Regions from separate parts of the Micromonospora sp. NPDC005291 genome, predicted to be linked through region 1. Evidence: riboswitches for the same ligand, from Rfam matches in the RefSeq annotation. Region 1 holds a riboswitch; each other region holds the start of a gene.
What was found. Region 1 has a riboswitch for cyclic di-AMP ahead of ABZT18_RS28105 (transglycosylase family protein). Riboswitches for the same ligand answer to the same signal wherever they lie in the genome.
Positions count from the first base shown of each region.

Region 2: another riboswitch for cyclic di-AMP. It lies ahead of ABZT18_RS25725 (NlpC/P60 family protein); the one in region 1 lies ahead of ABZT18_RS28105 (transglycosylase family protein).
Region 3: another riboswitch for cyclic di-AMP. It lies ahead of ABZT18_RS09400 (C39 family peptidase); the one in region 1 lies ahead of ABZT18_RS28105 (transglycosylase family protein).
Region 4: another riboswitch for cyclic di-AMP. It lies ahead of ABZT18_RS27555 (hypothetical protein); the one in region 1 lies ahead of ABZT18_RS28105 (transglycosylase family protein).

Region 1 is NZ_JBEXGR010000028.1:25,370-33,193, reverse strand. It holds gene ABZT18_RS28135 (N-acetyltransferase) at 1-91, shown strand, start outside; gene ABZT18_RS28130 (GNAT family N-acetyltransferase) at 88-669, shown strand; gene ABZT18_RS28125 (YafY family protein) at 564-1,538, opposite strand; gene ABZT18_RS28120 (VOC family protein) at 1,633-2,070, shown strand; gene dinB (DNA polymerase IV) at 2,128-3,315, shown strand; gene ABZT18_RS28110 (hypothetical protein) at 3,441-3,809, shown strand; gene ABZT18_RS28105 (transglycosylase family protein) at 3,905-4,597, opposite strand; cyclic di-AMP (ydaO/yuaA leader) riboswitch at 4,597-4,768, opposite strand; gene ABZT18_RS28100 (peptidoglycan-binding domain-containing protein) at 5,094-5,582, shown strand; gene ABZT18_RS28095 (peptidase inhibitor family I36 protein) at 5,678-6,082, opposite strand; gene ABZT18_RS28090 (BTAD domain-containing putative transcriptional regulator) at 6,267-7,824, shown strand, end outside.
Region 2 is NZ_JBEXGR010000023.1:6,029-12,650, reverse strand. It holds gene ABZT18_RS25735 (NlpC/P60 family protein) at 1-657, shown strand, start outside; gene ABZT18_RS25730 (peptidoglycan recognition family protein) at 732-2,714, opposite strand; cyclic di-AMP (ydaO/yuaA leader) riboswitch at 2,949-3,085, shown strand; gene ABZT18_RS25725 (NlpC/P60 family protein) at 3,098-4,138, shown strand; gene dcd (dCTP deaminase) at 4,206-4,784, opposite strand; gene ABZT18_RS25715 (pyridoxamine 5'-phosphate oxidase family protein) at 4,862-5,419, shown strand; gene ABZT18_RS25710 (zinc metalloprotease) at 5,498-6,481, opposite strand.
Region 3 is NZ_JBEXGR010000005.1:146,148-153,971, reverse strand. It holds gene ABZT18_RS09420 (bifunctional cytidylyltransferase/SDR family oxidoreductase) at 1-384, shown strand, start outside; gene ABZT18_RS09415 (CDP-glycerol glycerophosphotransferase family protein) at 427-2,133, shown strand; gene ABZT18_RS09410 (polysaccharide pyruvyl transferase family protein) at 2,312-3,640, shown strand; gene ABZT18_RS09405 (alpha/beta hydrolase) at 3,737-4,483, opposite strand; gene ABZT18_RS09400 (C39 family peptidase) at 4,617-5,471, opposite strand; cyclic di-AMP (ydaO/yuaA leader) riboswitch at 5,705-5,846, opposite strand; gene ABZT18_RS09395 (hypothetical protein) at 6,131-6,901, opposite strand; gene ABZT18_RS09390 (hypothetical protein) at 7,034-7,417, opposite strand; gene ABZT18_RS09385 (acyltransferase) at 7,509-7,824, opposite strand, start outside.
Region 4 is NZ_JBEXGR010000026.1:75,329-83,152, reverse strand. It holds gene ABZT18_RS27575 (5'/3'-nucleotidase SurE) at 1-683, opposite strand, end outside; gene ABZT18_RS27570 (PfkB family carbohydrate kinase) at 680-1,657, opposite strand; gene ABZT18_RS27565 (SRPBCC family protein) at 1,847-2,314, shown strand; gene ABZT18_RS27560 (hypothetical protein) at 2,457-2,966, opposite strand; gene ABZT18_RS27555 (hypothetical protein) at 3,088-4,104, opposite strand; cyclic di-AMP (ydaO/yuaA leader) riboswitch at 4,161-4,291, opposite strand; gene ABZT18_RS27550 (cation diffusion facilitator family transporter) at 4,434-5,348, opposite strand; gene ABZT18_RS27545 (AAA family ATPase) at 5,455-7,572, opposite strand; gene ABZT18_RS27540 (alpha/beta hydrolase) at 7,680-7,824, opposite strand, start outside.

The DNA of each region.
Region 1 (7,824 bases):
CCCGCAATACTTCCAGGCTCGCCCGATGAGCGCGTGGCGGGAGTCGATCCGCGGGGAGTTCCGCTACGCCCGCCCTTTCGAAGAGCTGTGATCCCCGCAAGCATCCGCCGCCGCCGCGCCACCGACCTCGACGGCTGCGTCGCGGCGCTCGCGGAGGTTCACCGGGTCGATCGGTACCCGCTGAACTGGCCCGCCGACCCGCACCGTTGGTTACGCGAGCCGCACCCGGCGCGCGCCTGGGTCGCCGTCGACGCGGACGCGGCGATCGTCGGGCACGTCGCGGTGCACCGGGTGCCCGACCCGGCGGACGGGCCACCCACCCGGCCGACGGCCGAGGTGGCTCGTCTCTTCGTGTCGCCGGCCGCCCGGGGATTGGCGCTGGGCAGCGCGCTGCTAGCCCGGGCCCGCCAGTGGGCGAGTGCGCGCGGGACCGACCTGGTGCTCGACGTGGCCTCCAGTGATGCCGCGGCCGCTGCCCTCTACGAGCGCACCGGATGGCGGTGCACCGGCACCAGCACGGCGTCCTGGACCGCCCCCGACGGCAGCCCGGTGTCGCTGCGCCACTACACGTTGCGCTCCAACGCGGCACCAGCCATCGCCGCGAGGCGACGGGCGAGCAGGCCGGCGGCCTCGCGCAGCTCCGGAGGCTCCAGCACCTCCACCTCGTAACTCAGGCGGGCGACGTGCGCGGCGATCCAGTCCAGGCTCTCCCCGCCGACGACCAGCACACACCACCCGTCGCGGTCGTCCTCGACACGCCCCACCTGGGGCGGCACCAACGCCCGTACCCGGTCGGCCGGGGCGTGCACCCGCACCCGGGCGAGATACCGGTATGGCGCCTCGGTCACGGACCGCTGTACGAAGGCGACCGGGTCCGGGTGCTCGCGCGCCCGGAAACGCCAGGTCGTCGGCACCGCCGCCCGCATCCGGTCCAGGCGGAACGTCCGCCAGTCGTCGCGGTCGACGTCCCAGGCCATCAGATACCAGCGGCGGCCGGTCGTGACCATCCGAATCGGCTCGACCGTCCGGTCGCGCTCCCCACCGTCGCGACCGGCGTAGGTGAACCGCACCCGCACCGCGTCTCGACAGGCCCGCGCGAGTGTCACCAGCAGCTCCGCGTCGATCTCGGCCACCGGTCCGATGAGGGTCTCCGTGGAGCCGTGCACGGCCCGCACCTCGGCGCGCAGCCGCGACGGCATCACCTGATCGAGCTTCGCGAGTGCCCGCAGCGCCGCCTCGCCCGCCCCGACGACCGTGCCGCCCGAGGCGAGCCGCAGGGAGACCGCCGTCGCGATCGCCTCCTCGTCGTCGAGGAGCAACGGCGGCAGCCGGGTGCCCGCGCCGAGTTGATAGCCGCCGCCGACGCCCGCCGTCGCGTGCACGGGGTAGCCGAGCGTCCGCAGTCGCTGCACGTCGCGGCGCACGCAGCGGTCGGTGACCCGCAGCTCGGCGGCGAGCTCGGCGGCCGTCCAGGACGGTCGACGCTGCAACAGCGCCAACAGACGCAGCACCCGTTCGGTCGTCGCCTCGACGGTCACGTGCCGATCGTTGCACGAATTGCGGAACGACCCTGTCCGCTAGGTGCGGGAGGCTGGGATCATGACCGACCAGATCAGGAAAGAGGGAGCTGACATGGCCCGCGACATGCAGATCACATTCGACTGCGCCGACCCGGCCGCGTTGGCGGCGTTCTGGGTTGAGGCGCTCGGCTACCAGGTGCAGGCCCCGCCCGGAGACTTCGAGTCGTGGGAGCAGGCACTGGAGGCGATGGGGGTGCCACCGGAGAACCGTAACGACGCCTCAGCGGTGGTCGACCCCGAAGGCTCCAGGCCGCGGCTGTTCTTCCAACGGGTGCCGGAGCACAAGCAGGCGAAGAATCGCGTGCACATCGATGTGCGAGCCGCTCCGGGGCTCACGGGTGACGAGCGGATGGCGGCCCTGGAGGCGGAGGCCGAACGGCTCGTCTCGCACGGCGCCGCCCGGCTCAGTCGTCACGAGCCCGCTCCCCCACTGGGCGCCGGTCACCTCATCATGGCCGACCCCGAGGGCAACGAGTTCTGCCTCGACTGACCGGGCGTTCGCCCAGCTCACTGCCGTAATGGTGGGATGCCATGCGAACATGTGTACGTGTCGCCCGGGGCCAACATCCTGCACGCCGACCTGGACGCGTTCTACGCGTCGGTCGAGCAACGCGACGACCCGCGCCTACGCGGGCGGCCGGTGATCGTCGGTGGGGGCGTCGTCCTCGCGGCCAGCTACGAGGCGAAGGCGCGGGGCGTACGCAGTGCGATGGGCGGTCAGCAGGCGCGCCGGCTGTGTCCGGACGCGATCGTGGTGCCACCCCGGATGTCGGCGTACACGGCGGCGAGCCGCGCGGTCTTCGAGATCTTCCGGCAGACCACCCCGCTGGTCGAGGGGCTCTCCATCGACGAGGCGTTCCTGGACGTGGGCGGCCTGCGGCGGCTCGTCGGGTCACCGGCCGACATCGCCGAGCGGCTGCGTCGGGAGGTCAGTGAACGGGTCCAACTGCCGATCACGGTGGGCGTGGCCCGCACGAAGTTCCTGGCGAAGGTGGCCAGCGGGGTGGCGAAGCCCGACGGGCTGCTGGTGGTCGCGCCGGACGCCGAGTTGGCGTTCCTGCACCCGCTGCCCGTGGAGCGGCTGTGGGGCGTCGGCCCGGTCACCGCCGCGAAGCTGCGGGAACGACGGATCCGTACGGTCGGCGAGGTGGCCCGACTCGGCGAGGCCGCGTTGGTGTCGATGCTCGGGGCGGGCGCCGGTCGGCACCTGCACGCTCTGGCGCACAATCGCGACCCCCGGGCGGTTCAGGTGGGGCGTCGGCGCGGCTCGATGGGCGCCCAGCACGCGCTGAGCCGTAGCCCGCATGCCCCGGCGGAGCTGGATGCCATCCTCGCCGGGCTGGTCGACCGGGTCAGCCGGCGGATGCGGGCGGCCGGGCGGTCCGGGCGCACGGTGGTGCTGCGGCTGCGCTTCGGCGACTACACCCGGGCGACCCGCTCACACACCATCGGCAAGGCGACGGCCGACACGACGTCGCTGCTCACCGCCGCGCGAGCGCTGCTGCGGGCCGCGCTGCCCGAGATCGATCGTCGTGGTGTCACCCTGATCGGTGTTTCGGTGGGCAATCTGGACGACAACCCGGTTCAGCCGGAGCTGCCGTTCCACCGCGAACCGGGTGCGGAGTTGGACGCCGCAGTGGACGCGGTCCGTGACCGGTTCGGATCGGCGGCGCTCACCCGTGCGGTGCTGCTCGGCCGGGATCCGGGCGTCGAGATGCCGCTGCTGCCGGATTGACCGGTCTGCGTGCCGCGTTCGGGGGGCCGAGCTGCGACCGGAGACACATCACAGCAGGTCGGCGGTTTAGCCAGCGGCTGACGGGTGACCCTTGTGGGGTACAGCCTGACAAGGGGGGACCCACGATGTCCGACGACACCAGCAACCGACCGAGCCGTCACGCCGAGCGCCCGCACGACGTGACCGACCCGCTGCTCTGGCAGTTGGCGATCGACGTGCTGAGCGCCCACGAGCCGGACGACGAGGGGCAGTGCCGCAACCTCCAGTGCGCCGGGCAGTCCTGGCCGTGCACGGCTCGCACCGGCGCCGAGCAGTCTCTGCGCGTGTCCCGCGGCACGCCCGCCTCGGACGAGATGCCCATGGACGGCGGCGACAGTGACGATGTCGGCACTGCCTGGCCCGGGGAGGGCGCGGTACCGGCCCAGCGATGGGCCCGCAATGCCGACCCGGTGGCGTCGCATCGCGGATCGAAGGCGTCCGCCTCGGCGGCGTGACGGCGGGGTGCACCGGCACGAACACACGGCGCTGCTCAGCGCCACACACAGGAACGCTCGGCCGGTGACCCGGCCGAGCGTTCGTGTGTCATCCGTCAGAGGCTGAGCCGCTGGCCCGGGAAGATCAGACCCGGGTCGGTGCCGACCAGCGGCCGGTTGTGCTCGTACAGGGCCTGCCAGCCGCCGGCCACCCGGTGGGTGTCGGCGATCTCCGACAGGGTGTCGCCCGGCTTGACCAGGTACTGGTCGCCCGCCGTCGGCGCGGTGCGCTCGTGGTTGCGGGTCGCCGGCTGCTCGCCGCGCGACGACCGCTCCTGCGGCGTGGTGGGCTTCGCGGTCGACTTCGTCGACGGCTTCTCGGTCGACTTGGTCGACGGCTTCGCGGTCGACTTGGTCGACGGCTTCTCGGTCGACTTGGTCGCGGAGCCGCCCTTCTTGCCGCAGGTCGGCCAGGCGCCGATGCCCTGCCCGTCGAGCACCTTCTCGGCGACGGCGATCTGCTCGCCGCGGCTGGCCAGGTCAGCGCGGGCGGCGTACTTCTTGCCGCCGTAACCGGCCCAGGTGCCCTGCGAGAACTGCAATCCGCCGTAGTAACCGTTGCCGGTGTTGATCTTCCAGTTGCCACCGGACTCGCACTGGGCGATCGCGTCCCAGTTGACCGCGGCCTGCGCTGGGGCGGCCGGCCCGAAGAGGGCGACGGCGCCGGTGACCGCACCGACGGCCAGGGTGCCGACGGCGAGACGGCGGGTGGTGACCCGTCGATGACGGGGGGTGTAGACAGACGTCATGTGAGCTTCCTCCACGCCGGCGAGGTGAGCTGTCGGGTTCGGGCCGAGGAGCCCGGCCGCACGGTGGCGGCTTCACCCCGAGGTGACATGCACCGAGGAACGTTGGGTCCCCCGCTCCTGCCCGGTGACTGGGTTCCGACGACCGGGGGCAGGATTTGGCGTTGCCGGCCGTGGTGTCCGCAATGGCGAACCCGACCGACGTTAGGCACGGTCGGTGACGGTCGCCCACCCCCTGTGAACTTCTTCACCGGGCCACGCGGGGCGGGTCGCGCAGCGGTTGCGAGCGATCGACGTCTGTGCAGTCACCATCATGGACCGTTTCCGATCAGACGTCGGTCCCGGTGGTGCGTGCCGAGACGAGCGGGTGGGTGTCACCGCCCCGCTGGAACCGCTGGTGGCGAATTGACGTTCGAGCAAGAAACGGTAGATCGACGGTCGCGATGCTCCTGGGCATGCCGGGTTGACCCGAGCAGCCAAGCCCGCCCAGGAGGAGATCATGCCGATCCACCAGAACCGCACCGGGCGCCGCAGCGCCGCCGCCATCCTGCTGACCGTGCTGGCCAGCGCCGGACTCGCCGCGCTCGCGCCGACCGCCGCGCAGGCGGCCAGCACGTGCACCAGCCTGACCTTCTTCCGCGTCGGTGGCTACCCGGGCGGTGCCGACATGCACGTGCCCACCATCGGCTGGCAGGACGGTAACAAGACCTGCTACCTGGAGTACGGCCACTCCAACAGCGCGGTCAAGGTGTTGCAGGAGGCGCTGAACAACTGCTACTCCCAGTCCCTGAGGCTCGACGGCCAGTACGGCACCAACACCCGGAATGCCGTCCGGGCCGCGCAACGTCAGATCAACCAGACCTGGGAGTGGGCGAACATCGCCGAAGACGGCGAGTATGGCCCGCAGACCCGGGCGTGGATGGGCTTCGCGATCTTCGGGGTCAACGGTGGCCCGGTCATCCCGAACGTCTGCTACTACCCGGGCTGACCCGCGCGACGGCGCCGGCCGGAATCCCCCGTTGGATTCCGACCGGCGCCGTCGTGGCGTCTCCGGTCCCTCCCCCGCACCGGAGACTCCGGCCCTCAACACACCCGTACGGCCTCGATGCGCGTGTTCCAGGTGCCGCCAATCGCGGCCGAGTCATACGCCAGGTTCGCCCGGTAGCCGTAGGCGTGCTGGTAGCCGAGCAGGCCGGTGGCATTGGCGTTGTCCCAGAAGGTGGAGACGGTGCCGGACGGCCGGTTGTTCTTGATCGACTGGGCCCTGTTGCGGAAGTACGAGGGCAACGTCACGTCGTTACAGCCGTTGTACGGCCCGTCGAGGTAGAAGACGTCACCGGAGAAGTTGATCCCGGCGTAGAGGCAGAGCAGGTTCGAGGGGCAGGCGTAGTTGGCAGCCTGGGCCGGGCTCGGGGCGGCGCCGAACACGGCGGTCAGGGCAACCGTGGCAACCAGGGCGGACGTGAGCCTTCGCCGAATGCTTCGCACGTGAGTGACCTCCAGGTCTCGTCACGACCGCGTCGGCCGTGAGTCGAATTGCCGACATCGGATTGAGAGATGTCGCTGTGCCTACGATGATCTGCGCGGAAGGTCGACGGATTCCTGCCGGAACCTCAATCCGGCTGTGCCGGCGGGGTTGGCCGACCGGCGGCACGGGGGCGAGCGGCGATTCATGGAGATTCGGATCCTCGGACCAGTCGAGGTGTGGTCGAACGGCCAACTGATCGACGCGGGAGCGGCCCGGCAACGCGCCGTCCTCGCCGCGCTGGCGGTCGACGTGGGCCGGCCGGTTCGCGCGGAATCCCTGGTGGATCGGGTCTGGGGTGACTCCCCGCCTCCCCGGGTCCGGCACAACCTGCACGTCTACCTCGCTCGGATCCGCCGGGTGCTGACCGCTGCCGGGGCGCCGGACGCGCTGGTCCGCCGCTCCGGCGGATACCTGCTGGACCTACCGCCGGAGACGGTCGACGGACAGCACTTCGACGCACTGCGGCAGCGGGCCGTCGAGCTGGCCGACGACGACCCGGAGCGGTCGGAGCTGCTGCGCCGGGCCATGGCGCTGTGGCGCGGCGAGCCGCTGGCCGGGTTGCCCGGCGAATGGGCGGCCCGGGTTCGGCAGGACTGGCACCGCCGGCACACCGAAACCGTCGTGCAGTGGGCCCGCAACCTGCTGCGCCGGGGTGAGCCGACGGCCGTGATCGACCCGTTGACCCGGCTCGCCGACGAGCACCCGCTCGACGAACCGGTCGCCGCCGCGCTACTGCACGCGCTGGCCGCCGCGGGGCGGAGCGCACAGGCGCTGGCGTACTACGCCCGCTTACGGGACCAGTTGACCGACGCGCTCGGCGCGGACCCGAGCACCGAGCTTCGCCAGCTGCACCAGGCCATCCTGCGCGGTGAGATCACCGTGCCGACACCCCCCGCCGAGCCGACCCCGACACACACTGCGGCCGGCCCCGTCGCGCGGCTCGACCAGGCACACCCGGTCCCGGCGCAGTTGCCCTCGGACGTCCGGGGCTTCGCCGGACGGGGTGCGGAGCTGACCCAACTGGACGCGCTACGGACGGCTGCCGAGGCGCATCCCGGTGCGGTGCCGGTGGCGGTGATCTCCGGGCTGGCCGGGGTGGGCAAGACGGCGCTGGCCGTGCACTGGGCGCACCGGGGGGTCGAGCATTTCCCCGATGGGCAGCTCTACGCCAACCTGCAGGGCTACAGCCACAGCGGCGTGGTGCGCAGCGCGGAGCAGGTGGTGCGCGGCTTCCTGACGGCGCTCGGGGTGTCGCCCCGGGATCTGCCGTTCGACCCGCAGGAGCAGACAGCGCTGTACCGCAGCCTGCTGGCCGGCCGACGGATGCTGGTATTGCTGGACAACGCCCGGGACGCCGCGCAGGTCCGGCCGCTGCTGCCCGGGTCCGCCCACTGCCTGGTGCTGGTGACGAGCCGGGACCGGCTGACCGGCCTGGTGGCCACCGAGGGCGCCGAGCCGCTGGTGCTGGACCTGCTCACCGCCGCGGACGCGGAAGCACTGCTGCACGCACGGATCGGGGTGCGGGCCGCGATGGAACGAGCCGCCGTCGGCGAGTTGGTCGGGCTCTGCGACCGGCTGCCGTTGGCGCTGGTCGTGGTGGCGGCCCGGGCGGTTGTCCGGCCTCAGCTCTCCCTGGCCGAGCTTGGCGCGCAGTTGCGGACCGACGGTGGGCTGGGCGGGCTGGACGCGGGCGACCACGCCA
Region 2 (6,622 bases), on a different contig from region 1:
GGCCCGTCGCACGACATCGGCGCACTGCTGGTCAGCGCCAAGCCAGACACGCTGACCGAGCAGCTCACCGTCCTCGACCGGCTGGCCTCGCAGGAGCGCAAAGAGGTCGAGAGCGTGCTGGCCGTGCGGGCCAAGTACGACGGCGAGAAGCAGAAGCTGGACGCGCTGATCGTCACCCAGACCAAGCAGCAGAACGACCTGGCGGCCAAGAAGAAGCAGATCGACGCCGAGATCAAGCAGCTCGAGGCGTCGATGCCCAAGACCACGGTCGTGACCGCGGCCTGCCCGACCATCAACGGAGTGGTCAGTGCGGCTGCCCGTACCGCGATCAGGACCGCCTGCGGGAAGGTCGGCAAGCCGTACGTCTGGGGCGCCACCGGCCCGAACTCGTTCGACTGCTCGGGGCTGACCCAGTACGCCTACAAGGCCGCCGGGATCAGCCTCACCCACCACACCGGTGACCAGTGGAACGAGGGCAAGGCCATCTCGCGAGCCGACGCCCGCCCCGGTGACCTGGTCTTCTTCTTCGCCGGCCTGAGTCATGTCGGGCTGTATCTGGGCAACAGCCAGATGGTGCACGCCCCCCGGGCCGGTAAACCGGTGCAGGTGTCCAGCATCAACACGATGCCGGTCGCCGGGTTCCGCAGACCCGGCTGATCCCCACAGGCACGACGACGGCCCCCGGTCACCGACCGGGGGCCGTCGTGGTTCTCAGTGGAGCGCGTGGCGTCTCAGCGGGGCGCGCCCACCGGTGACGGCAGCAGCTGCACGTCTGCGAGGTCGACGTACATGATGCGGTGGCCGAACTGGATCTGCGCGTAACGGTTCTGGCCGCGGATCACCGTCCAGTCACCCGGCGAGGAGCCGTCGAACGTGCTGGCCCGGTAGTACTCGCCGGCCAGGACCGCGCCGACGGCGTACCGCTGCCCGGCGGACAGGGTGTACTGGAGTGGTGAGATCGCCTGGTAGGGCACCCCGGCCGGGTAGGCGGCCTGCTCCGGGTACGCCCGCCCGTACACCGGGATGGTGGCCCGTCCGGGCTTCGGGGTCGCCACCACGCCGACGGTCCAGCTGGCAGTCGGCGCGGACGCCGGGTTGTGAAACCAGGCCCGTTGACCGAGATACCAGATTGCCGTCCAGTCGCCCTGCCGGCCGGCGAGCGCGTACGTCTGACCGGCGGATGCCCGGGCGCCGTGATCGGACACCTCCATCGTGTTCGGGGTGCCGCCCGGGCGGAGCGCGATGTCGTTGACCAGCGGGGCGTCCGCGGACGGCGCGCTGCGCAGCACCACGGCCGAGGAGCCGCGTGGCGCGCACGGCACGCCGACGGTGACGCAGCCGATGAACGCCGGCTGGTTGGTGGCGTAGTCCGGGTCGATCCGGACCAGCCCGGTGGCCGGGGTGCCGGTGTCCAGCCGAGGGGCGTGCAGCAGGTTGAAGTAGTGCGTCCAGTCCCAGTACGGGCCCGGGTCCCAGTGCATCCCGCGCACGGTCGAGGCGACGGTGCCGGGCACGTTGTCGTGGCCGATGATGTGCTGGCGGTCCAGTGGGATGCCCAGCCGCAGTGCCAGGTGCCGGACCAGCTTCGCCGAGGTCCGGTACATCGCCTCGGTGTACCAGGTGCCCTGCGCGGCGAAGCCCTCGTGTTCCAGGCCGATCGACTTGGCGTTCACGTACCAGTTGCCGGCATGCCAGCCGACGTCCTTGGTCTTCACGTGCTGGGCGACGTGCCCGTCGACCGAGCGCAGCGAGTAGTGCCAGCTCACGTACGTCGGGTCCTGGACGAGCTGCAGGGTGGTCGCCCAGCTCGCCTCGGTGTCGTGGATGACGATGTACTCGATCTTCTGCCGCGCGGGCCGGTCGGAGAGGTCGTGGTTGCCGTAGTCGCCGTCGCCGAACGCCTCGTAGGGTGCCGGGATCCACTCGCAGGAGATGGTGCGGGGGCATTCCAGCCCGTCCGGGCGAGCCAGGCGGCGCAGGCCCAGCCGGTCCAACCAGGAACGCTGCGGTTGCACCGCGCGGGCCGGCAGTGTGATCCGCTGGCCGTCGTCGGTCACCCGGGTTTCGCCGGCACCAATGGTGGTGAAGACCTCGTCGGCGAAGGCCGCCGCGGCGTCAGCGCTGTCCGCGCCGGCGTAGCGGGCCACCGCGCCGTACCAGGCCGCCGGGTCGGTGTCGGCACCGACCGGCGCGCCCAACTCCCTCTGGTACGCCCCGAGCAGCGCGGCGCCGCCCCGGATGTTGACGCCCGCATCGGTGCGCAGTGCCTCGGGGGCGGCGCCGGTCAGCGCGGCGGCGGCGTCCATGGTCTGCAACGCGGCGGCGGGCGGCGCGGGATCCTCGGCCGGTCGGGGGGCGAGCAGTCTCGCGGAGCGGGAGTCGTCGCCGCGTGGGTCCTCGGTGCCGGCGTCGTGGTGGCCGCGCCCGGGTAGGGCGGCCACGTGCCGGGCGTCGGTGAGGTGCATCGGGCCGTAGCCGCCGCTGGTGCTCGGTGTGCCGGCGTTGCTGTCCCAGCGGGACTCCAGATAGGAGACGGCGAGCAGCACGACGGTCGGCACACCGTACTCGGTCGCCGCCGCGGCGTACTGCTGCTGGCGGTCGGCGGTGGGCGCGGCGGCGGCCGGGCCGGAGGGTAGCGGAACCGCGGTCGCGGCTGCGACCACGGCGGCGGCGAGCAGTGCGCGCCGGCCGGTCGACAGGGTTGAATGGCGCATCGAACCCCCTAGATGTTGCGGGTGAAGGTGAGGTCACCTTCGCGCCGCCCGGGAGTCTGCGTCAATACCTTTCCATGTATCGAGGTGTTAGGAAAAAAATCTTCACACACGGTCGGTGAACCTTTCGGATCGGTACGGAGTGTCACGGCCGCACGGGTTGCGGATCGGTAACAGCCGTCTCTACTCTGGTCATTTGTCGGCCCGATAGCAGGTCCGCCCAGCCCGGGCGGTAACGGACCGACACCGCCGAGTCGCTTCCGAGCGAACCGGGGACCCAGGTTTTCCCGGGGTGAATCCGCAGCCATTGCGGTAGGGCGCCAACTTCCCGCCCGAACCCGTCAGCTAACCCGGTAGGCGGTCAGGAAGAAGGAGTACGGAACCCGGTGGCACTCCATGCCCCGCGGCCGTCGTCCGAGCGGTCGGCGTCAGCCGGCCCGACGTCGATCGTGCCGCGCCCACGCTGGTCCCGCTTCACCACGGCCCTCGCCGCACTGGCCGGCGTCGCCGTCGTCCTGACCGGCAGCGCCACGGCGGCCCACGCGGACCCGTCCGTCGCCGAGATTGAGCGCCAGATCGACGCCGACTGGAACAAGCTCGAACCGATCATCGAACGCCACAACGCCACCCGAACCGACCTGGCTGCCAAGCGCAAGCAGGCCGACGCGCTGGCCGCCCGGATCGCCCCGCTGGAGCGGGAGGTCGACGCGGCGATGGACAAGGTCAGCGCCCTCGCCGTCCGTGCCTACAAGGGCGAGAACGTCTCCACCGTCAACGCGATGTTGGGCAGCCGGTCACCCACCGAGGTGGTCGGCCAGTTGGAGATGCTCGACCGGTTCGCGCACAACCAGCAGCAGGACGTGCGGCAGGTCGCGGACCTGCGCGACGAGCTGGCCCAGCAGAAGGCGCCGCTGGACGAGATGGTGGCCCAGCTGACCCGCACCGAAGCGCAGTTGGCGGCGAAGAAGAAGCAGATCAACGAGGAGATCGACCGGCTGCAGAAGCTGCGCCTCAAGGTGTATGGCAACGGTGGCGGCGGTTCGCTGCGCCCGGCGCCCTGCCCTGGCAGCTACCCCGGCGGCGCCGCGGGCACGGCCGTCAAGTTCGCCTGCGCCCAGATCGGCAAGCCCTACGTCTGGGGTGCCGAGGGCCCGAACTCGTACGACTGCTCCGGGCTGATGCTGGCCGCCTGGGCCAAGGCTGGCGTGTCGCTGCCGCACAACGCCGCCGCGCAGAGCCGCGTCACCAAGGACGTCAGCAAGGCCAACCTGCGCCCCGGCGACCTGGTCTTCTACTACAGCGACATCCACCACGTGGGCATGTACGTCGGCGGTGGCTGGGTGGTGCACGCCTCGCAGGCTGGTCAACCGGTCAAGATGAAGAAGGTCGACGACGGCCCGATCCACAGCTACGGCCGCCCAGGCTGACCCACTCCTCACGAATGAGGGCCCGTCGCGATCCGTTCGCGGCGGGCCCTCGTCGTGCGTACAGGGATCAGCGGGTGGGCCAGGCGCGCCAGCTCTGCCAGGCGCGGCTCGGCGTCGGCCCACGTTGGCCCTGGTAGCGCGAACCGTAGACCGCCGAGCCGTACGGGTGCTCGGCCGGCGAGGAGAGCCGGAAGATGCAGAGCTGGCCGATCTTCATGCCCGGCCAGAGGGTGATCGGCAGGTTCGCCACATTGGAGAGCTCCAGCGTCACGTGACCGGAGAAACCCGGGTCGATGAAGCCGGCGGTGGAGTGCGTGAGCAGCCCGAGCCGGCCCAGTGAGCTCTTCCCTTCCAGCCGGCCGGCGAGCTGGTCGCCCAGCGAGATGACCTCCAGCGTCGAGGCGAGCACGAACTCCCCCGGGTGCAGCACGAACGGCTCGCCGTCGGGCACCTCGACCGCCGATGTCAGGTCGTCCTGCTGCATCGCCGGATCGATGTGGGTGTAAAGGTGGTTGTTGAAGACCCGGAACAGCCGGTCGAGTCTCACGTCGATGCTGGACGGTTGGACCAGGGTGGGCTCGAACGGCTCCAGGCCCAGCGTGCCGGCCTTGATCTCGGAGACCAGGTCGCGGTCAGAGAGCAGCATCGGACCACCATAGCGAGGTAGGCGGTGACCAGCGTGTCGAGGTCGCTCTTCGTACATTTGTTCGATAGAATGTCCGCATGGCTTCCTGGTCCGAATTCGCCGCCGACGAGCCCCGACTCGCCGACGGGATCCGCGTTCTCCTTCAGCAGTACGGGCCGGGCTTCGGCTATCTGGCCACGGTCCGCGCCGACGGCGGACCCCGGGTCCACCCGGTCTCCCCGGTCATCACCGACGAGGGCCTCTTCTGCTTCATCATCGACTCTCCGAAGCGCCGTGACCTCGAACGGGACGGCCGTTACGCGCTGCACTCGTTCCCCCCGGAGGAGAGCGACGACGAGGCGTACGTGGCGGGGCGGGCCCATCCGGTGACCGATCCGACACGGGTGGCCCGGCTGGCGCAGGGCGCCCGTGCGGAGCCGCAGGTCGACTGGCGGCTGTTCGAGTTCACCGTCGACGTGGCGATGCTGACCCGCCGCGAGCAGCACACCGCGGGCATTCCGGGTCTCGCGCCGGGTCGGCCGGCCGTTCGGGTCTGGCTCGACCCGCACGCCCCGTCGGCGGCGGCCGCGCCGCTCGTCGTACCGCAGGCGCGCCCGACCCGTCTCAACCGCGACGTCCAGTACACGGCCGCCTGACCACGGCCGGGTCCGGAGGCAGAGACGACGGTGCCGGCTCCGTCACGACGGAGCCGGCACCGGGTGTACGCGGAAGATTCACGCCGCGCGGTACGCGTTCCACGCGGTCAGCATGCGGGTCGCCTGCCCCGGGGTGAACTGGTACATGCACGAGTCGTAGGTGTAGTCCATGAAGTTGGTGATCGGGTCCAGCCCCGCCGCCGAGCAGGTGTTGCGCCCCGTCGGGCACTGGTACGCGGGCGACGCCTCGGCCGGGGTGTCACTGACGCTGTCACCCGAGCCACCGCAGCCACCCTGGAAGGTGTGGTACAGGTTCAGCCAGTGCCCCACCTCGTGGGTGCCGGTGTCGCCCTGGTTGTAGTTGGTCGCGGTGCCGCCCGGCAGGGACTCGCTCAGCGCGACCACGCCGTCCATGCTGCTCAGGTTCCGCTGCGGGAAGGTTGCCCAGCCCAGCAGGTCGTTGCTCAGCTCACCGAGGTAGATGTTGAGGGTGTTCTTGCCGCCCACCCGCAGCGAGGACTTCATCGACCGCTCCGCCGACGAGCCCTGCACGATCGGGTACCACGACGGGTTCGTCACCCGGTTGATCTTGTCGAGCCGGAAGGCGAACGCGGTGACCGCGCCGCCGGTGGCACCTGCGTACGCCTGGTTGAGCACACTGATCTGTGAGGTGATCAGCGAGTCCGGGATGTTGCCGCCGGCCCGGGTGCTGTTCTCCTGGATCACGTGCACCACGACCGGGATGGTGACGGTGGCCAGCGCCGTCGCGCCGGCACCCGTGCGGAAGGTGGCGCGCTCGCGCAGCGCCGCCGCCAGGTCGGCTTCCCGCTGGCGGACCTGTGTGGCGGTCAGCTCGTTCGGGTCGTGCTTGGCCGCGGCACCGGGCTTCGCCCGGGCGTTGGCGTGGCTGTCGGCCGGCTCCACGCAGGCGCCGCCGGGCGCCGCCGAGAAGGCCGAAGCAGCCGGAACGACGCCCACCGCAGCGGTGCTGAGCAGCAGCGCGAGGGTCGTCGACGCGACACCGGCAGCACGCCGGGTCAGCAGGTTGGGACGGAGTCCCATGGGCCCACCTCTTTCTGGCGGCGTGGCAGGGGGTGTGTCACGCCGTGGCTGGAAACGTGAGGCAGACGTTACAACTCATCGATGTATTTGAGAACGGCTATGAGTTGCCGTCGGGAAACTTCTTTCCCCGGGACAAGGTTG
Region 3 (7,824 bases), on a different contig from region 1:
AAGGGCCAGCTGCTGCTCTACACCTCCAGCTCCTACACCCGGGGACGGGCCCGCTACGCGCTCTACTCGGCCACCAAGGCCGCCCTGGTCAACCTCACCCAGGCGCTCGCCGACGAATGGGCCGACGTCGGCGTACGCGTCAACTGCATCAACCCGGAGCGGACCGCCACTCCGATGCGGACGCGGGCCTTCGGCGAGGAGCCGGAGCACACCCTGCTCGCCGCGGAGGCCGTCGCCCAGTCGTCGCTGGACGTGCTGATCTCGGAGCTCACCGGGCAGGTCATCGACGTACGCCGGGCGCCGGGCGAAGCGGCGCCGGCCGTGCCGGCCCAGACGCCGCGGGTAGCCGACGAGACCAATGTCGCCTCGGCGACCGTCGGCTGACGGCCGAGCACTGCTGACCGGGACGATGGTGAACGGAGCGACATGCGTGGTGACCTGGTCCGGAAACTGATCGCACGGTGCCTGAGCATCGGGCTGGCCGTGCTGGCCTTCCTGGTCGTGGCGCTGACCGGGGCGACCGGTTGGGGGCTGGCGCTGGCGGTGGCCGCCATCGTCGCCACCGCCGCTGAGCGACGGATCCGCCAGGGCGCGGACACCGCCGCCGAGACGACACTGATCGCCGCCGCCGTCCTGGTCGGCTACGCCCGACAGCTGGACGGTGGGTTCGACCCCGCGCTGGCCGCCGCCGCGCTGGTGCTGCTAGGGCTGGTGCTGCTGGTGGGCCCGCTGCGGCACGCCGGCAACCTGGAGATCCGGGCGGCCAACCTGCCGGTGCGGTCCTGGACGGCGCCGGTCGCCACGCACCTCGGCGACGCGCTGCTCGGGCTTCTCGCCGTGGTGGCGCTGGCCGCCGCGGCGACCATGCCGGCCCTGGTCGCCCTCGCGGCGGCCCTGCTGGTCGGCGCCGGCGCCGGCACGATCGCGCTGGATCTGGCCCGACGCCGGTTCCGGCCGCCGGCCGGCGGCGGGGCGGTGGGCCGGGCGCTGCGCCGGCACCAGCCGGAGTTCCTGCTCTACTTCTCCGCGCCTCCCGGCTCGGAGTACCAGGTCACCATGTGGCTGCCGTACCTGGAGCGGATCGGCCGGCCGTTCATGGTCGTGCTGCGGGAGCCGGAGTTCCTGGCCCCGATCGCCGCAGCCACCGATGCACCAGTGGTCTACTGCCCCACCCTGGGGGCGATGGACGAGGCGCTGGTGCCGAGCCTACGGGCGGCGTTCTACGTCAACCACGGTGCGAAGAACAGCCACTGCATCCGCTTCACCCAGCTCACCCACGTCCAGCTGCACCACGGCGACAGCGACAAGGCGCCGAGCGCCAACCCGGTGTCGGGAATCTTCGACCGGATCTTCGTCGCCGGCCCGGCGGCAATCGACCGGTACGCCCGCGCCGGGGTGCAGATCCCGGCGGAGAAGTTCGTGATAGTGGGCCGCCCGCAGGTCGAGTCAATCAACGTACGCCCGGAGTCCCTGGCTGCCGAAGCGCCCCGCACGGTGCTCTACACCCCGACCTGGACGGGACACCACGCGGACGCGGACTACTGCTCGCTGCCGGTGGCCGAACCGATGCTGCGACGGCTGCTCGACCGGGGTGCGACGGTCATCCTGCGCGCCCACCCGTACACCACGCAAAACCCGGCATCGGCACGGCAGCTGGGTCGGCTGACCGAGCTGCTCGCGGCGGACCGGGCGCGGACTGGCCGGCCACACGTCTGGGGCGCCGCCGGCCGCGACCTGAGCCTGGTGGATTGCGTGAACCGCTCCGACGCGCTGATCTCCGACGTCTCCGGGGTGATCTCGGACTACCTCTACTCCGGCAAGCCCTTCGCGGTGACCGACATGGGCGGCGAGGGTGACCGGTTCACCGAGCGGTTCCCGCTGGCCGGCGCGGGCTACGTGCTGCACCGGGACATGACGAACCTGGACGATGTGCTGGGCCGGCTGCTCGGCGCCGATCCGATGGCACCGGAGCGCTGGGCGACGCGGCGGCGCTACCTCGGTGACTTCCCCGCCGAGTCGTACGCCGACGCGTTCCTGGACGCCGCCAGGCGCGAGCTGGAGCCGGACTGGAGCCCGCCGACCCCCGGGCGGTCGGTCGAGCCGGACCTGGTGCCGGTCTCCCCCACCGCCTGAGCCGCCGGGCCGCCGGTGGCGGCTCGGCCTCAGGGCCGATCGCCGCGTGAGGCCAGCGGCCGGTCGGTGGCCTAGTATCGCGAGGCCTGGAGGTAACAGATGTCCCGCCTCCCGGGACATTGCCGGACGATCTCCGGGGTCGGGCGCCACCGCCTCCGGACGAGAGGTGGAGCCACCGATGCATCAGCGGATCCTGCTGCGCGCCCGTAAGGGCCCGTTGGACGTCCTCAGCGCCGAGGAGACCTACGAGCGGGACTGGATCGGTAAGAACACCGGCAATCTGGTCTTCAGCCACGCCGCGCATAAGCTACTGGCCACCTCCACGGCCGAGATCACCCCGTCGCGGTTCCGGGCGGACCCACGCGATGCCGACGAGATCAACGAGAAGTACGACGTCTTCGTGATACCACTGGCCAACGCGTTCCGCCATGACTACGCACACCGGCTGACGACGATGGCCCGGCTGATCGAACGGCTGAAGATCCCGGTGGTGGTACTCGGGGTCGGGGCGCAGACCGACGTGGACGGCAACCTGGAGCAGCTCCGCCCGATCGACGAGCCGGTCAGCGCGTTCTGCCGGGCGGTGCTCGACCGCTCGCACAGCATCGGCGTACGCGGCGAGATCACTGAGAACTACCTACGCAAGCTGGGTTTCTCCGCTGTCGAGCAGATCGGCTGCCCGTCGATGTTCCTGCACGGCGACAGCCTGCGCATCGAGAAGACGAAGGCGACCCTGGGCATCGACGACCGGCTCGCGTTCGTCATCTCGCCGTACGTCAAGGCGTTGGCCCCGCTCGTCCTGCACCACCAGCGGCGCTACCCGAACCTGCGCTACGTGGCACAGGACCTCTACACCCTCGGTACCCTGCTCTACGGCGACGCGCCGAAGCTGCGGGGCATGACCGCCGACATGCCGATTCACACCTCGCACCCGCTCTTCGTCGAGGACAAGGTGCGGATGTTCATGGACCCGTGGCCCTGGATGGAGTATCTCTCCGGGTTCGACTTCGCCTTCGGCACCCGGATCCACGGCACCATCACGGCGTTGATCTCGGGCATCCCCGGCTATCTGCTGGCGCACGACTCGCGCACCCTGGAGCTGGCCCGATACTTCGACATCCCGCACCGTTTGATGCGCGATGTGCCGGCCGACGTCGACGCTGCCCAGCTCTATGCGGAAGCCGACTACACGGCCCTGAACGAGGGCCACAAGGAGCGCTTCACGCGGATCACCGCGTTCCTCGCCAAGCACGACCTCGGCCTCTCGTTCGCCGACGGAGACAGCGCTACCCGCTTCGACGAGCAGGTCCGCCAGACCGTCTACCCACCTGCGGTCCGGCCGGTCTCCGCCTACTCTCCCGAGGAGTTGCTGACGCGCATCCAGTGGCTGCGGGACGAGAACCGGACGCTCCAGAAAAAGGTCAAGACCCTCCACGCGCAGTCACTGCGCGAGCGGGTCAAGCAGGCCGTCGCCGGCCGGGTCCGCCGGATGCTCGGAGCCAACTGACCAGCCACTGCATCCGCTTCACCCAGCTCGCCCACGTCCAACTGCATCACGGCGACAGCGGGAAGGCACCGAGCGCGTCCGCACCGTTGTGACCGATCACCGGTATGGGTCCACCAGCGCCAGAACGGCCGCTCGGTCCTCCACGTGCGCGTTGTGGCCGAGACCGGGCAGCGTGGCGACCGGTACGCCGTACTCCTTGAGCTGCTGGTCGGTGACCATCGGGTCGTGCTCGCCACGCGCCAGCACCACCGGCACGTCGGTCGCCGCCAGCAACGGGGCCAGGTCGGGCTCGCCGACGCCGAAGGCTGTCGGGTCCATGGCGAGGCGCCACCGGCCGTCGACCTGACGCAACCCGGCGTCCACCACCGGATGATCCGGCGGGACCAGGCCGACCAACCCGGAGACGCGCAGGTAGCGGCGGGCCGCCTCGGTGCGGCTGGCGAACCAGCTCACCGGGCGCGCGGCGAGCTCCGCGGCGCGGGCCAGCTCGGCCGGCGACCAGAGCGCCTTGATGCCGAGCCCGACCACCGCGTCCACCGGTATCCCGGTGGCGCGGGCGGCCAGCGCCAGGCCGACCACCCCGCCCAGCGAGTGCCCGAGCACGACGAGCCGGTCGTCGGCGGCCAGGCCGTGGGCGATCCGGCCGGCGAAACCAGCAAAGGTGTACGACGGCAGCGGGGCCGACCAGCCGTGGCCGGCGAGGTCCGGTGCCAGCCACCGCCCGGGCCAGTGCTGCTCCAGCAACGGCGCCCACGGCAGCCAGACGTCTCCGGTCGCCCCCATCCCGTGCAGCAGCAACAGGATCGGCCCACGGCCTGCCCGGCCACCTGATTCATCCACCACGGCCGCAGTCTCCCACGGTTCGCGACCAGGTACGAGGATCGTCGATGCGGCGCAGGCCTGACCGCTCGGTGAAGACGCCGCGGGCGCCGGCCCCTTGTGGGGGACGGCGCCCGCGGCGGTCAACGTGCCTGGGTCAGGCGGAGTAGCCCCGGCTGGCGATCCAGTTGGCCAGGTCGATCGTGGTGATCCAGTACGACGGGTCGGCCGCGTTGGCCGAGTCGGCGATTCGCACGGTCCGGCCGTTGTCCTTGTAACCCACCACGGCGATGTAGTGCCCGCCGCCGTAGGAGTGCCAGCCGCCGTTGGTGTCGGTGGCGTCGCCGACGACGTTGGCCACCACACCGCGACCGTCGGTGATCGCCTTGACCACGTCGGCCTGGAGCTGGTCCATCTGGGCCGAGCTGGGCGTGCCGGCGAACATCCGGGTCCGGTACGGGGAGCCCTTCACCTCGGCGTTGAGCACCCGGGTGGTGTCCAGGGCCGAGTTGGTGCCCATCTCGGTGGTGCCCAGCTCGGCGCCCAGCTCATCCTGGGTGCGGTTGATGCCGGCGGCGCTGAGAGCGTTGCGGGTGGCAGCCGGGCCGCAGTTGTAGTACGTGTTCTGCACCTGGTAGTCGTAGTCGAGCACCTTGGTCGCGGGCGGCTTCGGCGGCTCCGGCTTACGGGTCAGGTCCGGGTTGCTGCTGGCCTTGGCTGCGGGCGACGCGGCACTGGTGGCCGGCGCGGGGGCGGCGGTGGTCGGTGCGGTGCTGGCCGAGGAGGACGCGTCGCGCGCCTCGCTGCGGGAGGCAGCGGTGTCGCTGCGCATCTCGGCGACCGTGGTCACGGTGTGCTGGCTGGCCGGGGCGTCGTCGGTGCTGGTGACCAGGGCGCCGGTGGTGCTGGCGATCGCGAGGGCCGCGGCGGAGGCGACAACGATCTGGTAAGGGCGCTCGGTGGCGAGGCGGCGGAGCTGACGCTTCAGGGTGTGCTTCACGGGGTCCTCCACGGATCGGGGGGAGAGCGGCACACCGGGGGCCGGACCGGCATCCGGGCAGGCGCCAGCGCGCGGACCGTGGTCCGCGGATGGTGAACCGCTCAGGGGAACGCCCGGCGCGGCCGGGCGGGAAAGGCAGTGACCCGGGGGTCAGCTCACCGTCACTGGACGAATGAGCGGGGGCACCGCTGCGCCGTGGAGGCGAGGGAACAACCGAGGGATGGAAAGGTGCTGCACGAGGATAGAACTCCTTCCGACACCGCCTACCGGGTTAGCTGACGGATTCGGGCGGGAAGATCGCCCTACCGCGGGCCGTGGCTCGCGGATTCACCCCGGACTTACTGATGGGTCCCCGGTTCGTAGATCACGATTGAGCGGGTCGGCGCGGCGTCGCCTCTTGCGAACGGTTACCGCACCGGACAGGACGACAGTACTGGCCGGCCCTTCCCCTGCCAAGCCGGGTTCACCTGCGTAAACTCCAATCGGCGCGACAATTTCTGCGCGTATTGCCGATGATGTGACTCGATGGGACAACCGGTTACGGCGACGCCTGCGGGCGACAACCGGACAGGCCGCCGATTATGCGGCCACAATCATGGGAAAAATCGAGCCAATCGTGCCCGACGCCCGATTCGCCATTGACATGACCGGGCTCACATAACGGATCGGGCTCAACCCGCGCGAGCCGGGCGCCAGCGTGCCACGAGTGCGGGACGGAACGCCCGGGTAGCCGCCCGGCGGGCGGGTACCGGGTTCGGCCGCAGCCGGGCCGCTGCCGCGTACGCCTCCTCGGCGAGAGTGCGGGCCGACTCGGCGGCCAGTTCCGCGTCCCGCCAGGCGGCCCGCTCCCGGGTGGCGGCGGCCTGGTAGTCGGCCAGCCTCGCGTCCCGGATCGCCCGGCTCAGCAGCACCTCCTGCTCGACCGGGTGCCGCCGGGGATCCCACCCGTGCCGATGCCCGAACACGTCGCCGAACTGCGCCATGGTCAGGTCGCCCCGCCAGTGCGCCGCCGCCGCCGCGCGATGCAGGTAGCGCTCCCGGGAGGCGTACTCGGCGGGGGTGCGGGGGGTATGCGGGGTGGGCAGCGCCCCGGCACCCGCGAAGCGACGGGCGGCGGTGTCCGCCTCGTCGTACCCGCCCCAGGCCCGCTCCATCTGCTCCTGAGCGGTCAGCCAGGCCACGCGGCGCCGCCGTGCGGTCCTGGTCGCGCCGGCCGCGGCGACGGCCACCTCCTCGGCGTACCGGCGCAGGTCGACGGCCTCGGCCGCGGCCAACTCCCGGGCGGTGGGCGCGGTCGGGAGCGGGTCGTCCGTTGGCCGGTCCCGCTCGGGGCGGGCGGCCAGCACGATGAGTACGCCCAGTGCCAGCAGGAACAGGGCCGACCAGATGGCGGCGGCCTGCGGCACCTCGGTCACGAACTGGTAGAAGACGACGGTCTCCATGGTCGGCACCTCGGGGAGAGAGCAATGCGGTGGGAGCCCCACCGGCCACCGGGCCACGGTGGGCCACGAATCGGCGGGGTGCGGAGCGGGTGGATCGACAGGGCGCGGCGACGGGACGCTCGTCCCGGTGGCTCAGCGCCCTGGTGGGGCCCGGGGCGCCCGGCCGCTCGGACCGTCGACGAGGGGCAGCCGGTCGGACCCGGCCCCGCACACCGACAGCACGCCGGCCGCCGCGACGGTGCCCCGGCCGGCGGGCAGCGCCGGTTGCGAGTCGACCGACCAGGCCGGCAAGGAGGTCTCGACGGCTCCCTCAGGGGCCACCTGGGCCGATTGCGCAGCCGTTGGCACGGCGCTCAGGGTCGGCACGGAACTCGGCCCGGCGCTCAGGGTTGGCGTGGCGGCCGAGGCCGGGCCTGCGCCAAGCGCCAGGGCCGCGACGACGGCGAGGCTGGTCAGCACCCGTGTCGCCCAGCGCGCCACCCACCACAGGGGACAGGTGAACGCGACCGGAAGCACGCCCCCACGCTACCGTCACGCCGACCCGGGCGCATCGACCACGGGCGTGTCGGCGTACGCCGCGCCGACCGCGCTGACCAGTGCGGACGCCTCAGCGCGAGTCGACGTACGTCGATCGGCCGCTGGCCTGCTCGACGTCGCCGCCGGCGGCTTCGCCGGCCTGGGCCTGGGTCCCGACGCCATCGGCGGTGCGGTCTTCGTGGCCGCTGACTTCGATGCTGGCGGTGCGTTGCTGAGGGACGGACACCTGGCGGGCCGGGCGGCGTGGAGCGAGCCGGCGCATCATCGGGGTCTCGACGAAGCGGTGCAGCAGCCCGGCGAGGACCAGGTTCACCAGCAGGAAGCCGAGCACCGCGACGGGGCCACGCCAGCCCTGGAAGCCGGTCCCCCAGTCACCGCTCCAGCGC
Region 4 (7,824 bases), on a different contig from region 1:
CGGACGAAGCCGTGGCCGGATTCGGCCACCGTCATCTGCACCTGCCCGAAGCTGGCCAGTGTGCCCCGGCGGACCCCACGCAGCCGCCCGTGCGGCAGGTCCGGGGCGTTTACGTTGAGCACGCTCTCCATCGGCGCGGAGGTCAACCGGGGGAGCAGGTCCAGGGCGACCCGCGCGGCGGTGCTCCAGTGCCGTTCGGAGTCGCGTACCCGGGCGGCGGCGTCCACCGCGGCGCCACCGCTCGCAGCCGTCGCCTCGCCGGCGGAGAGCACGTCGAGGGAGACCGCCATCGCCCGGCAGCCGTTCGTGGCGGCCGTGAACGCGGCGCCCACCGTCCCGGAGTGCAGCACGGCCCGGCCGGCGTTGGCGCCACGGTTGACACCGGAGAGCACCACCGACGGTGGAGGGCCGAACGCGCCGTGCAGGGCGATCAGCGTGATGAAGCCGGGGGAGCCACCGACCCCGTACGCCGGTACGCCCGCCAGGTCCGGCAGCGGGTGGTCGTTCACCACGACCCGTCCGTCCCGCTCCACGGCGCTCATCGCGGCGCTGGTGCCGCTCGCCTCCTCCAACGGCGCGGCGACCACCACATCCAGGCCGCGCTGCGCGGCCGCCCAGGCCAGTGCCTGGATGCCCGGTGCGGCGATCCCGTCGTCGTTGGTGATCAGCACGCGCAACGTCATCGCTCGACCACCCGGTCGGCCAGTTCGTCGGGGGTGGTCCGCTCCTGCGGTCGGCTGTCCGCCGGCACCAGCCGGACCCGGTCCACCAGGCCGGTGATCGAGTCCAACCGCCCGGTGCCCAGGCCGTGCCGTGTCACGTTCAGCGCGCCGGCGGCGGCGCCGGTCCGGATGGCGGTCCGGATGTCCCCGCCGTTGGCCAGGACGGCCGCCACCCCGGCGGTCATGGAGTCGCCCGCTCCGCGCGGGTCGGCGGCCTCCAACCGGGGCATCTCGACCTCGAACAGCTCGCCGTCGATGAGCGCCAGCGCCGGCTGGTCGGCCCGGCTCACCACCACCGTCTCGGCGCCGGCGGCATGCAGTTCGTACATGGCCCGGGTCAGCTCCAGGCTGTCGTCGCTGCGGGCGCGGCCGTCGCGGATCAGCTCCTCGTGGCTCACCTTGAGGAAGAACACACCGCTCTCCAGGACCGAGCCGAGGTGATCGCCGGAGAGGTCGACCACCACCCGGCCGCCGTTGGCGCCGAGGTCGGCGGCGAAGCGCCGGTACAGGTCGGCCGGGACGAGCCACGGCTCGTTCGGCCCACTGAGCACGCACACCGCGGCCCGTAGGCCCTCGCCGAGGGCCAGGTTGTACAGCTCGTCGAGCTCGTGCCAGCTCAGCGGCTGCCCGGGGACGTCGGCGATCTCCTGCCGGGAGCCGTCCCGGCGGTCGTGCACGTACCCGCCGCTACCGGAGTCGCGGACCACCACCTTGAGGTCCACGCCCTCGCTGACCAGCAGCGGCTCCAACACCTGCCCGATCTCCCCGCCGAGGGCGGCGCAGAGCACCACGTCCACACCGAGCGACATCACCATCCGGGCCTGCCAGACGCCCTGGCCGCCGGGGTGCAGGTGCAGCTCGGGGTGGTCGTTCGGCTGGTCCACGGTCACCGTCAGCTGCGGAGTGGGCGCGAAGACCATCACGTGCCCACTCACCGGCCGTCGCCGTTCATGATGTCCGCCCTCAGCACCGTCCGGTGATTCTTCACTAACCGACCCTAATGGGACAGGTGGTGCCACGGCATCGCATCACCCCGGGTTCGTCCAGGCGTTGGCGGCCGTCGGGCGTTGCCAGCCAGACATCGGTACGGGACGATCGTGCGACCAGCGATGGCGGGAGACGGCGTGCTCAGCAGCGATACCTTCAGCTACACCGTCCAGGCCCGCTGCTCGCCAGCCGAGGCGGCGGCGTTTCTCAGCGACCTGACCCGGCAGGGTGAGCTGCACCCGCTGATCGTCCGGGTCCGCCGACTGTCGCCCCGACCCGGCGCACGGGCCAGCTACACGATCAACGACCGCCTGGCGGCCGGGCCGCTGCACTTCCGGACCACCTACCACGCGGACGTGCTGATCAGCGAGGACGACGAGATCGTCACGGTGGCCCGCCAGTGGCCGGCCACCACGGTACGCAACCACACCCGGCTGCGCGCCGAGCCGGACGGCCTGGTCCGGATCGACGTCGAGATCACCCTGAGCGCGCCGACGCTGCTGTTCCGGTACGCGTTCCGCCAGGCCCGGGTCGCTCACCTCGCCCTGGCCACCCGGCTCGGCGCGGCCCTCGACCGCGCAGGCGACCCCCCACCGCCCGCCTGACCCGCCCGCACCCCGCGCACCCCGCACCCCGCACCCCGCACCCCGCACCCCGCACCCCGCACCCCGCACCCCGCACCCCGCACCCCGCACCATGATCGTGCTTGATCGTGGATGTAGTGGCCTTCGGGCAGCCTGGAGGCCACTACATCCTGGTTGCAGCGCGATCACGACTCGCCAGGATGGGTCGCGTCCCGCGCCGCCGGCCCCACGGCTTGTAGGTGGACAGCACCGTCGCGATGATCATCAGGCTGGTCGACACCGCGGGTGCGATCACCAGGTCGGCGCGATCCCGCGCGGGCAGGGTGGCGCCCACCGCACCGGCGTGCCGCAGATTCGGGGTGAGCAGGAAGAGCACCAGCCCGACCATCACCGTGGTGAGCACCAGCTTGACCAGCACCCAGCGGTAGCGCAGCAGACCCCACGGGGTGAGCAGCGCGCTGGTGACGCCGATCAGCCAGACCAGCACGCTCAGCGGCGCGAACAGCACGGTGCCGACCAGTGCCGCGACCGGATACATCACGGCCGGGTCGGCGCCACGCTGCACGGCGATGCCGAGGGTGAGCAGCACCAGGTCGGCGCCGAGCCAGCCGAGCGAGGTGACCAGGTGCAGGGTGAGCAGCCCCTTGCGGGCGATGGGTGGGATCCGTCGCATACCGCGATGCTGCCCGCCGACGCTGACCGGGTCGTCCGACGGCCGGCGACATCAGGGGTACGCCCTGTGACGTAGCCGTGGTCGGTGCCCCCGTGTGTGGGAGGCACCGACCACGGATCGGTCAGTAGACCGACAGGTGCACGTGGTTGGTGTGGTCGCTGGACGGGTCGCCACCCGCCCCGCTGTACGACTTCCACCCGCTGCTGGGCAGCCAGATCTGCCTGTACCAGATCACGTACAGCACGGCGAGCCGATCGGCGTTGCGGATGAAGTACGCGGCCAGGTTGTTGCCGTAGGTCTTGTCGCCGCCGGTGGCGTCGCTGCCGAAGCCACCCTTCTGCGCGGCGAAGTCGCAGGCCCGGCCCTTCGGGTGTTCACCGGAGCCGCTGGGGCGGTGGCAGGAGACGTACCGGGTGAAGCCAGCGGCCTTGGCCTGATTCAGCGCGTGCAGGGTGCGCGGGGTGATGCAGCCGCTGGCCGGGGTGGGGTCGTTGACGCTGCACGACTCCGACGGCCAGGAGCCGTCGGAGTTGCGCGGTGCGGCCGTCGCGTTGGCGGCGGAGGTGCCCCGGTTGGAGCCGGTGTCCACAGTGGTCCGCGGCTTGGGCGTGGTGGCCACGGTCAGGGCCCGTTCGGCCTGCTCCTTGCGCTTGGCCATCACCGCGACCTGCTTGCGCTGTTCAATGATCTCGCCGTCCAGGGCGACCCGGGTGCGGTTGGCCTGGTCCTTGGTGGCGAGCAGGTCGCGCAGCACCCGGTCCTCGTTGGCGGCCACCGCGTCCAGTGCGGCGGCCCGATCCATGAAGCCCTCGGGGGTGTTGCTGTTGAGCAGCGCCGACATCGCGCCGAGCCGGCCGGTGCGATACGCCACCCCGGCGATCTCGCCAACCTTGCCGCTGCGCTGGTCGAGCTCGGCCTCGGTGGTCTTCAGTTGGGTGGCGAGCTGCTGCTGCCGCTGCACGGAGGTGTCCAGGGCGCGCTTCGCGTCCAGGTAGCCCTTGCTGGCCGCGTCGAGTTGGGCCCGCAGCGCCGGGGTGCCGCCCTCTTCGTCGGAGTCGGGTGCGGCGGCGGCCCGGAGGCCGCTCGGGGGTGCGGCCGAGGCGGCGCCGGCCGGGAGCGCGACGCTGAGGGCGAACATCGCGACGATCAGGGCCGCCAGTCGGGCGGAGGGTGGTCGTGCTGGTGCCACTGCGCATGTCCTTCCGTTAGCCGCCGACCGGGTTAGCTGACGGGTTCGGGACGGAAGATCCCTACCGCTGACGCGGATGCACCCCAGGAACGTGGTTCCCCGGTTCGCCACTCGGGCGATTAGGCGGCGACCATCACCGGCGCCGGGAGGGCGCCGCCTGGTGGAGGCCGGGACCGAGCCTACCGGTGCCGGTGGGGCAGTTGCAGCCGATGTGACGGACGGTGCGTACGTCGTCACGGCAATATCCGGCGAAGCCGAGGAAAGCTCCCAAAAGGCTGTCACCACTCGACCGGGCCGCAGGCCCCGGAGGCGGCGCTGGGCTCGATCTGCAACGTCGCGTGCTCGATCCGGAAGTCGTCGTGCAGGGCCGTACGCGCCGCGGTGAGCACCGCGCCGACCTCCGCGCCGGGTGCCATGGTCAGGTGTGCGGAGGCCACGTCCATGCCTGAGGTGAGCGTCCAGACGTGCAGGTCGTGCACCTCGACCACACCGGGCACTGCGGCCAACCGGTCGTGCACGGCGGTCACCTGGAGGTGTTCCGGGGCGGCCTGCACCAGGATGCGGACGGCGGCGCGGGCCAGCCGCCAGGTGCGCGGCAGGATGAACACGCCGATGGCGACCGCGACCAGTGGGTCGGCCCACCACCAGTCGGTGGCGGTGATGAGCAGTGCCGCGCCGATCACGCCGAGCGAGCCGAGCAGGTCGCCGAGCACCTCCAGGTAGGCGCCCTGGAGGTTGATGCTCTCCCGGGCGCCGACACGGAGCAGGGCGAAGGCGACGATGTTCGCGAGCAGGCCGAGCACGGCCACCGCGAGCATCGGGCCGGCGATGACCTCGTGGGGGTCGCCGAAGCGGCGGATCGCCTCGATCACCACGTAGACCGCGACGCCGGAGAGCAGGACGGCGTTGGCGAGCGCGGCGAGCACCTCGAGTCGGTAGAGCCCGAAGGTGCGTTGCGGGTCGCCGGTGGCGCGCCGGGTCGCGGTGATCGCGGCGAGCGCCATCCCGATGCCGAGCACGTCGGTGAACATGTGCCCGGCGTCGGAGAGCAGGGCGAGCGAGCCGGTGTGCAGGGCGGCCACCGCCTCGACCACCATCAGGGTGGCGAGCAGGCCGAACGCCGCCCAGAGTCGACCCCTGTGCCGATGTGCGGCATTGGCGACCGACCCATGGTGGTCATGACCTGCGCCCACGAGATACACCCTCCGCTGCCAGTCAGGACCCGGTCAAATGTATGCTCACATCGCTATGTATGCAAGTGTACGGCCGGCGACGCTCGCCGGCAGCCACCAGCACGGATCAGCCGGTCGGGTCGATGGTGGTGAGTCGCTGAGTGGCCCGGGAGAGCGCGACGTACAGGGTGCGCACCCCGGCACCCGGATCCGCCCGGATCTCGCTCGGTGCGACCAGCACCACCGCGTCGTACTCCATGCCCTTGGCCTCAAGGCTGGTCACCACCTGCAACCTTGGTGCGTCGAGCGCGCCGAGCCAGCCGACGACCTCGTCGCGGCGGGGGACCGGCGTGATCACCCCGACGGTGCCCTCCACCTCGGCCAGCAGGCCGGCGGCCGCCTCCACGATCGCCGTCTCCAACCCCGTCGCGGGCACCACCAGCTCGACCGGATCGACCCCGGTGGAGCGGACGGCGGTCGGCAGCGGCAGGTCAGGGTAGAGCCGGCGGATCTCCGCCGCCGCCACCGCGAAGATCTCCGCCGAGTTGCGGTAGTTGGTGGTGAGCGTGAAATCGTGCCGCTTGCGCCGGCCCAGCGCCTGGTCCCGGGCCCGGTCCAGCTCGTCGGGGTGGCCGGTCCACGCGGTCTGCGCGGGGTCACCCACCACCGTCCAGGAGGCCAGGCGGCCACGTCGACCGATCATCCGCCACTGCATCGGTGAGACGTCCTGGGCCTCATCCACCACCACATGCGCGTAATCCCGGTAGTCCGCCGGGCGCTCCCGAGCCGCCGCACGCGCGGCCCGCTGCCGGTCGCCGAGGGTGCTCAGCTCGCGTACGCCGCCAGCGAGCTGGAACGGGTCACGCCGGGCCCGGGCCGGCTGCGCCGGCTTACCGAGCAGCGCGTCCAACTCGTCCAGCAGTGCCACGTCAGCGATGGTCAGCCCGGCCGATTCCAGACTCCGGTACGCGGCGTTGAGCAGCCGGATCTCCGCGGAGGAGAGGATTCCCGAGGCGTACCGGCGCAGCCGGTCCGGCTGCGCCAGCCAGCCGAGCACGTGCCGAGGGTGCAGCCGCGGCCACCACGCCTTGAGGAACTCCCGGAACTCCGGCCGCTCGGCGATCTCGGCCTCGAAGGCCCGCTGCTCCGGCAGTTGAGTGATGCCCACCTCGCGGGCCTGGGCCCAGAGCGCGGCGAAGACCCCGTCGAAGCCGGCCCGGCGCACCTCGTTGCGTCGGGCGCCCCGTTGCAGCGCGCGATCCCGGACCCGGTCCAGCGCGGCCCGGTCCAGCCGCAGCAGCGTGCCCCGGTAGAGCAGCCGCAGCTCACCCGGGCCGCCGGGCACCGCGTCACGGGCCGCCCGCTCCAGCACCTGCCGCATCCGCAGCGACCCCTTCACCGCGGCCACCTCGGGCGGATCGGTGCGAGTGGCGGTCATCCCCGGGAAGAGGGTCCCCAGCGAGTGCAGGGTCGCCGTGTCCTCACCGAGCGACGGCAGAACCGAGGCAATGTACTCGACGAAGACCGATGACGGGCCGACCACCAGGATGCCGCCGCCCGCGTACCGGCTGCGGTCGGAGTAGAGCAGGAACGCGGCCCGGTGCAGAGCTACCGCGGTCTTGCCGGTGCCCGGGCCGCCCGCGACGATCGTCACCCCGGAGCTGGGCGAGCGGATCGCCTCGTCCTGCTCCCGCTGGATGGTCGCCACGATGTCCCGCATGCCCCGGCCGGTGGCCTTGGACAGGGTGGCCAGCAACGCGCCGTCGCCGACGACCGTCATCCCCTCCGGGGCGGCGGTCGGGTCCAGCAACTCGTCCTCGATCCGGGTGACCCGCTCGCCGCGGGTCTGGATCGTGCGGCGGCGCACCAGATCCAGCGATTGCGCCGGGGTGGCCTGGTAGAAGGCGGCGGCGGCCGGAGCCCGCCAGTCGACGACCAGCGTGGTGGCGTCCTCGTCCCGGATCCCGAGTCGCCCGACGTGCAGCACCTGACGGTCGCGCAGGTCCATCCGACCGAAGACCAGCCCCTCATGCTCGGCATCCAGGGTGTGCCGCCGCTGCGCCGCGTGGAAGACCATCGCGTCGCGTTCGACCAGCGCACCGAACGTGCCCACCCGGGCCATCCGGTAGCCGTCGCGCTCGGCGCGGACCGCCGAGCGCCGCAGTTCGGCCAGTCGGGCGTACACCCGGTCGAGGTGGCGTTGCTCGGCGGCGATCTCCTGCTCCAGGCCGGTCTGGTCGGTCAACGCATGCTCCTTCGAAGATCGCCGGCAAGCGGCGGGAACCGCGCGGGCCAACGCAGAAGGGTACGGCCTCCGGCCCGGCCCGCCGCGCCCGAGGTGCGGGAACGGGGTCAGACACCCGTCGTGGCGGGGGTTGTGCCGTGCGTGCGGGGCGGCTGTTCGGCGAGCACCCGACGCAGGACGCCGGTCAGGGCGGCGTTCACCTCGTCCGGGCGCTCCATCATGAGCATGTGCCCGGCACCCGGGCAGACGGTC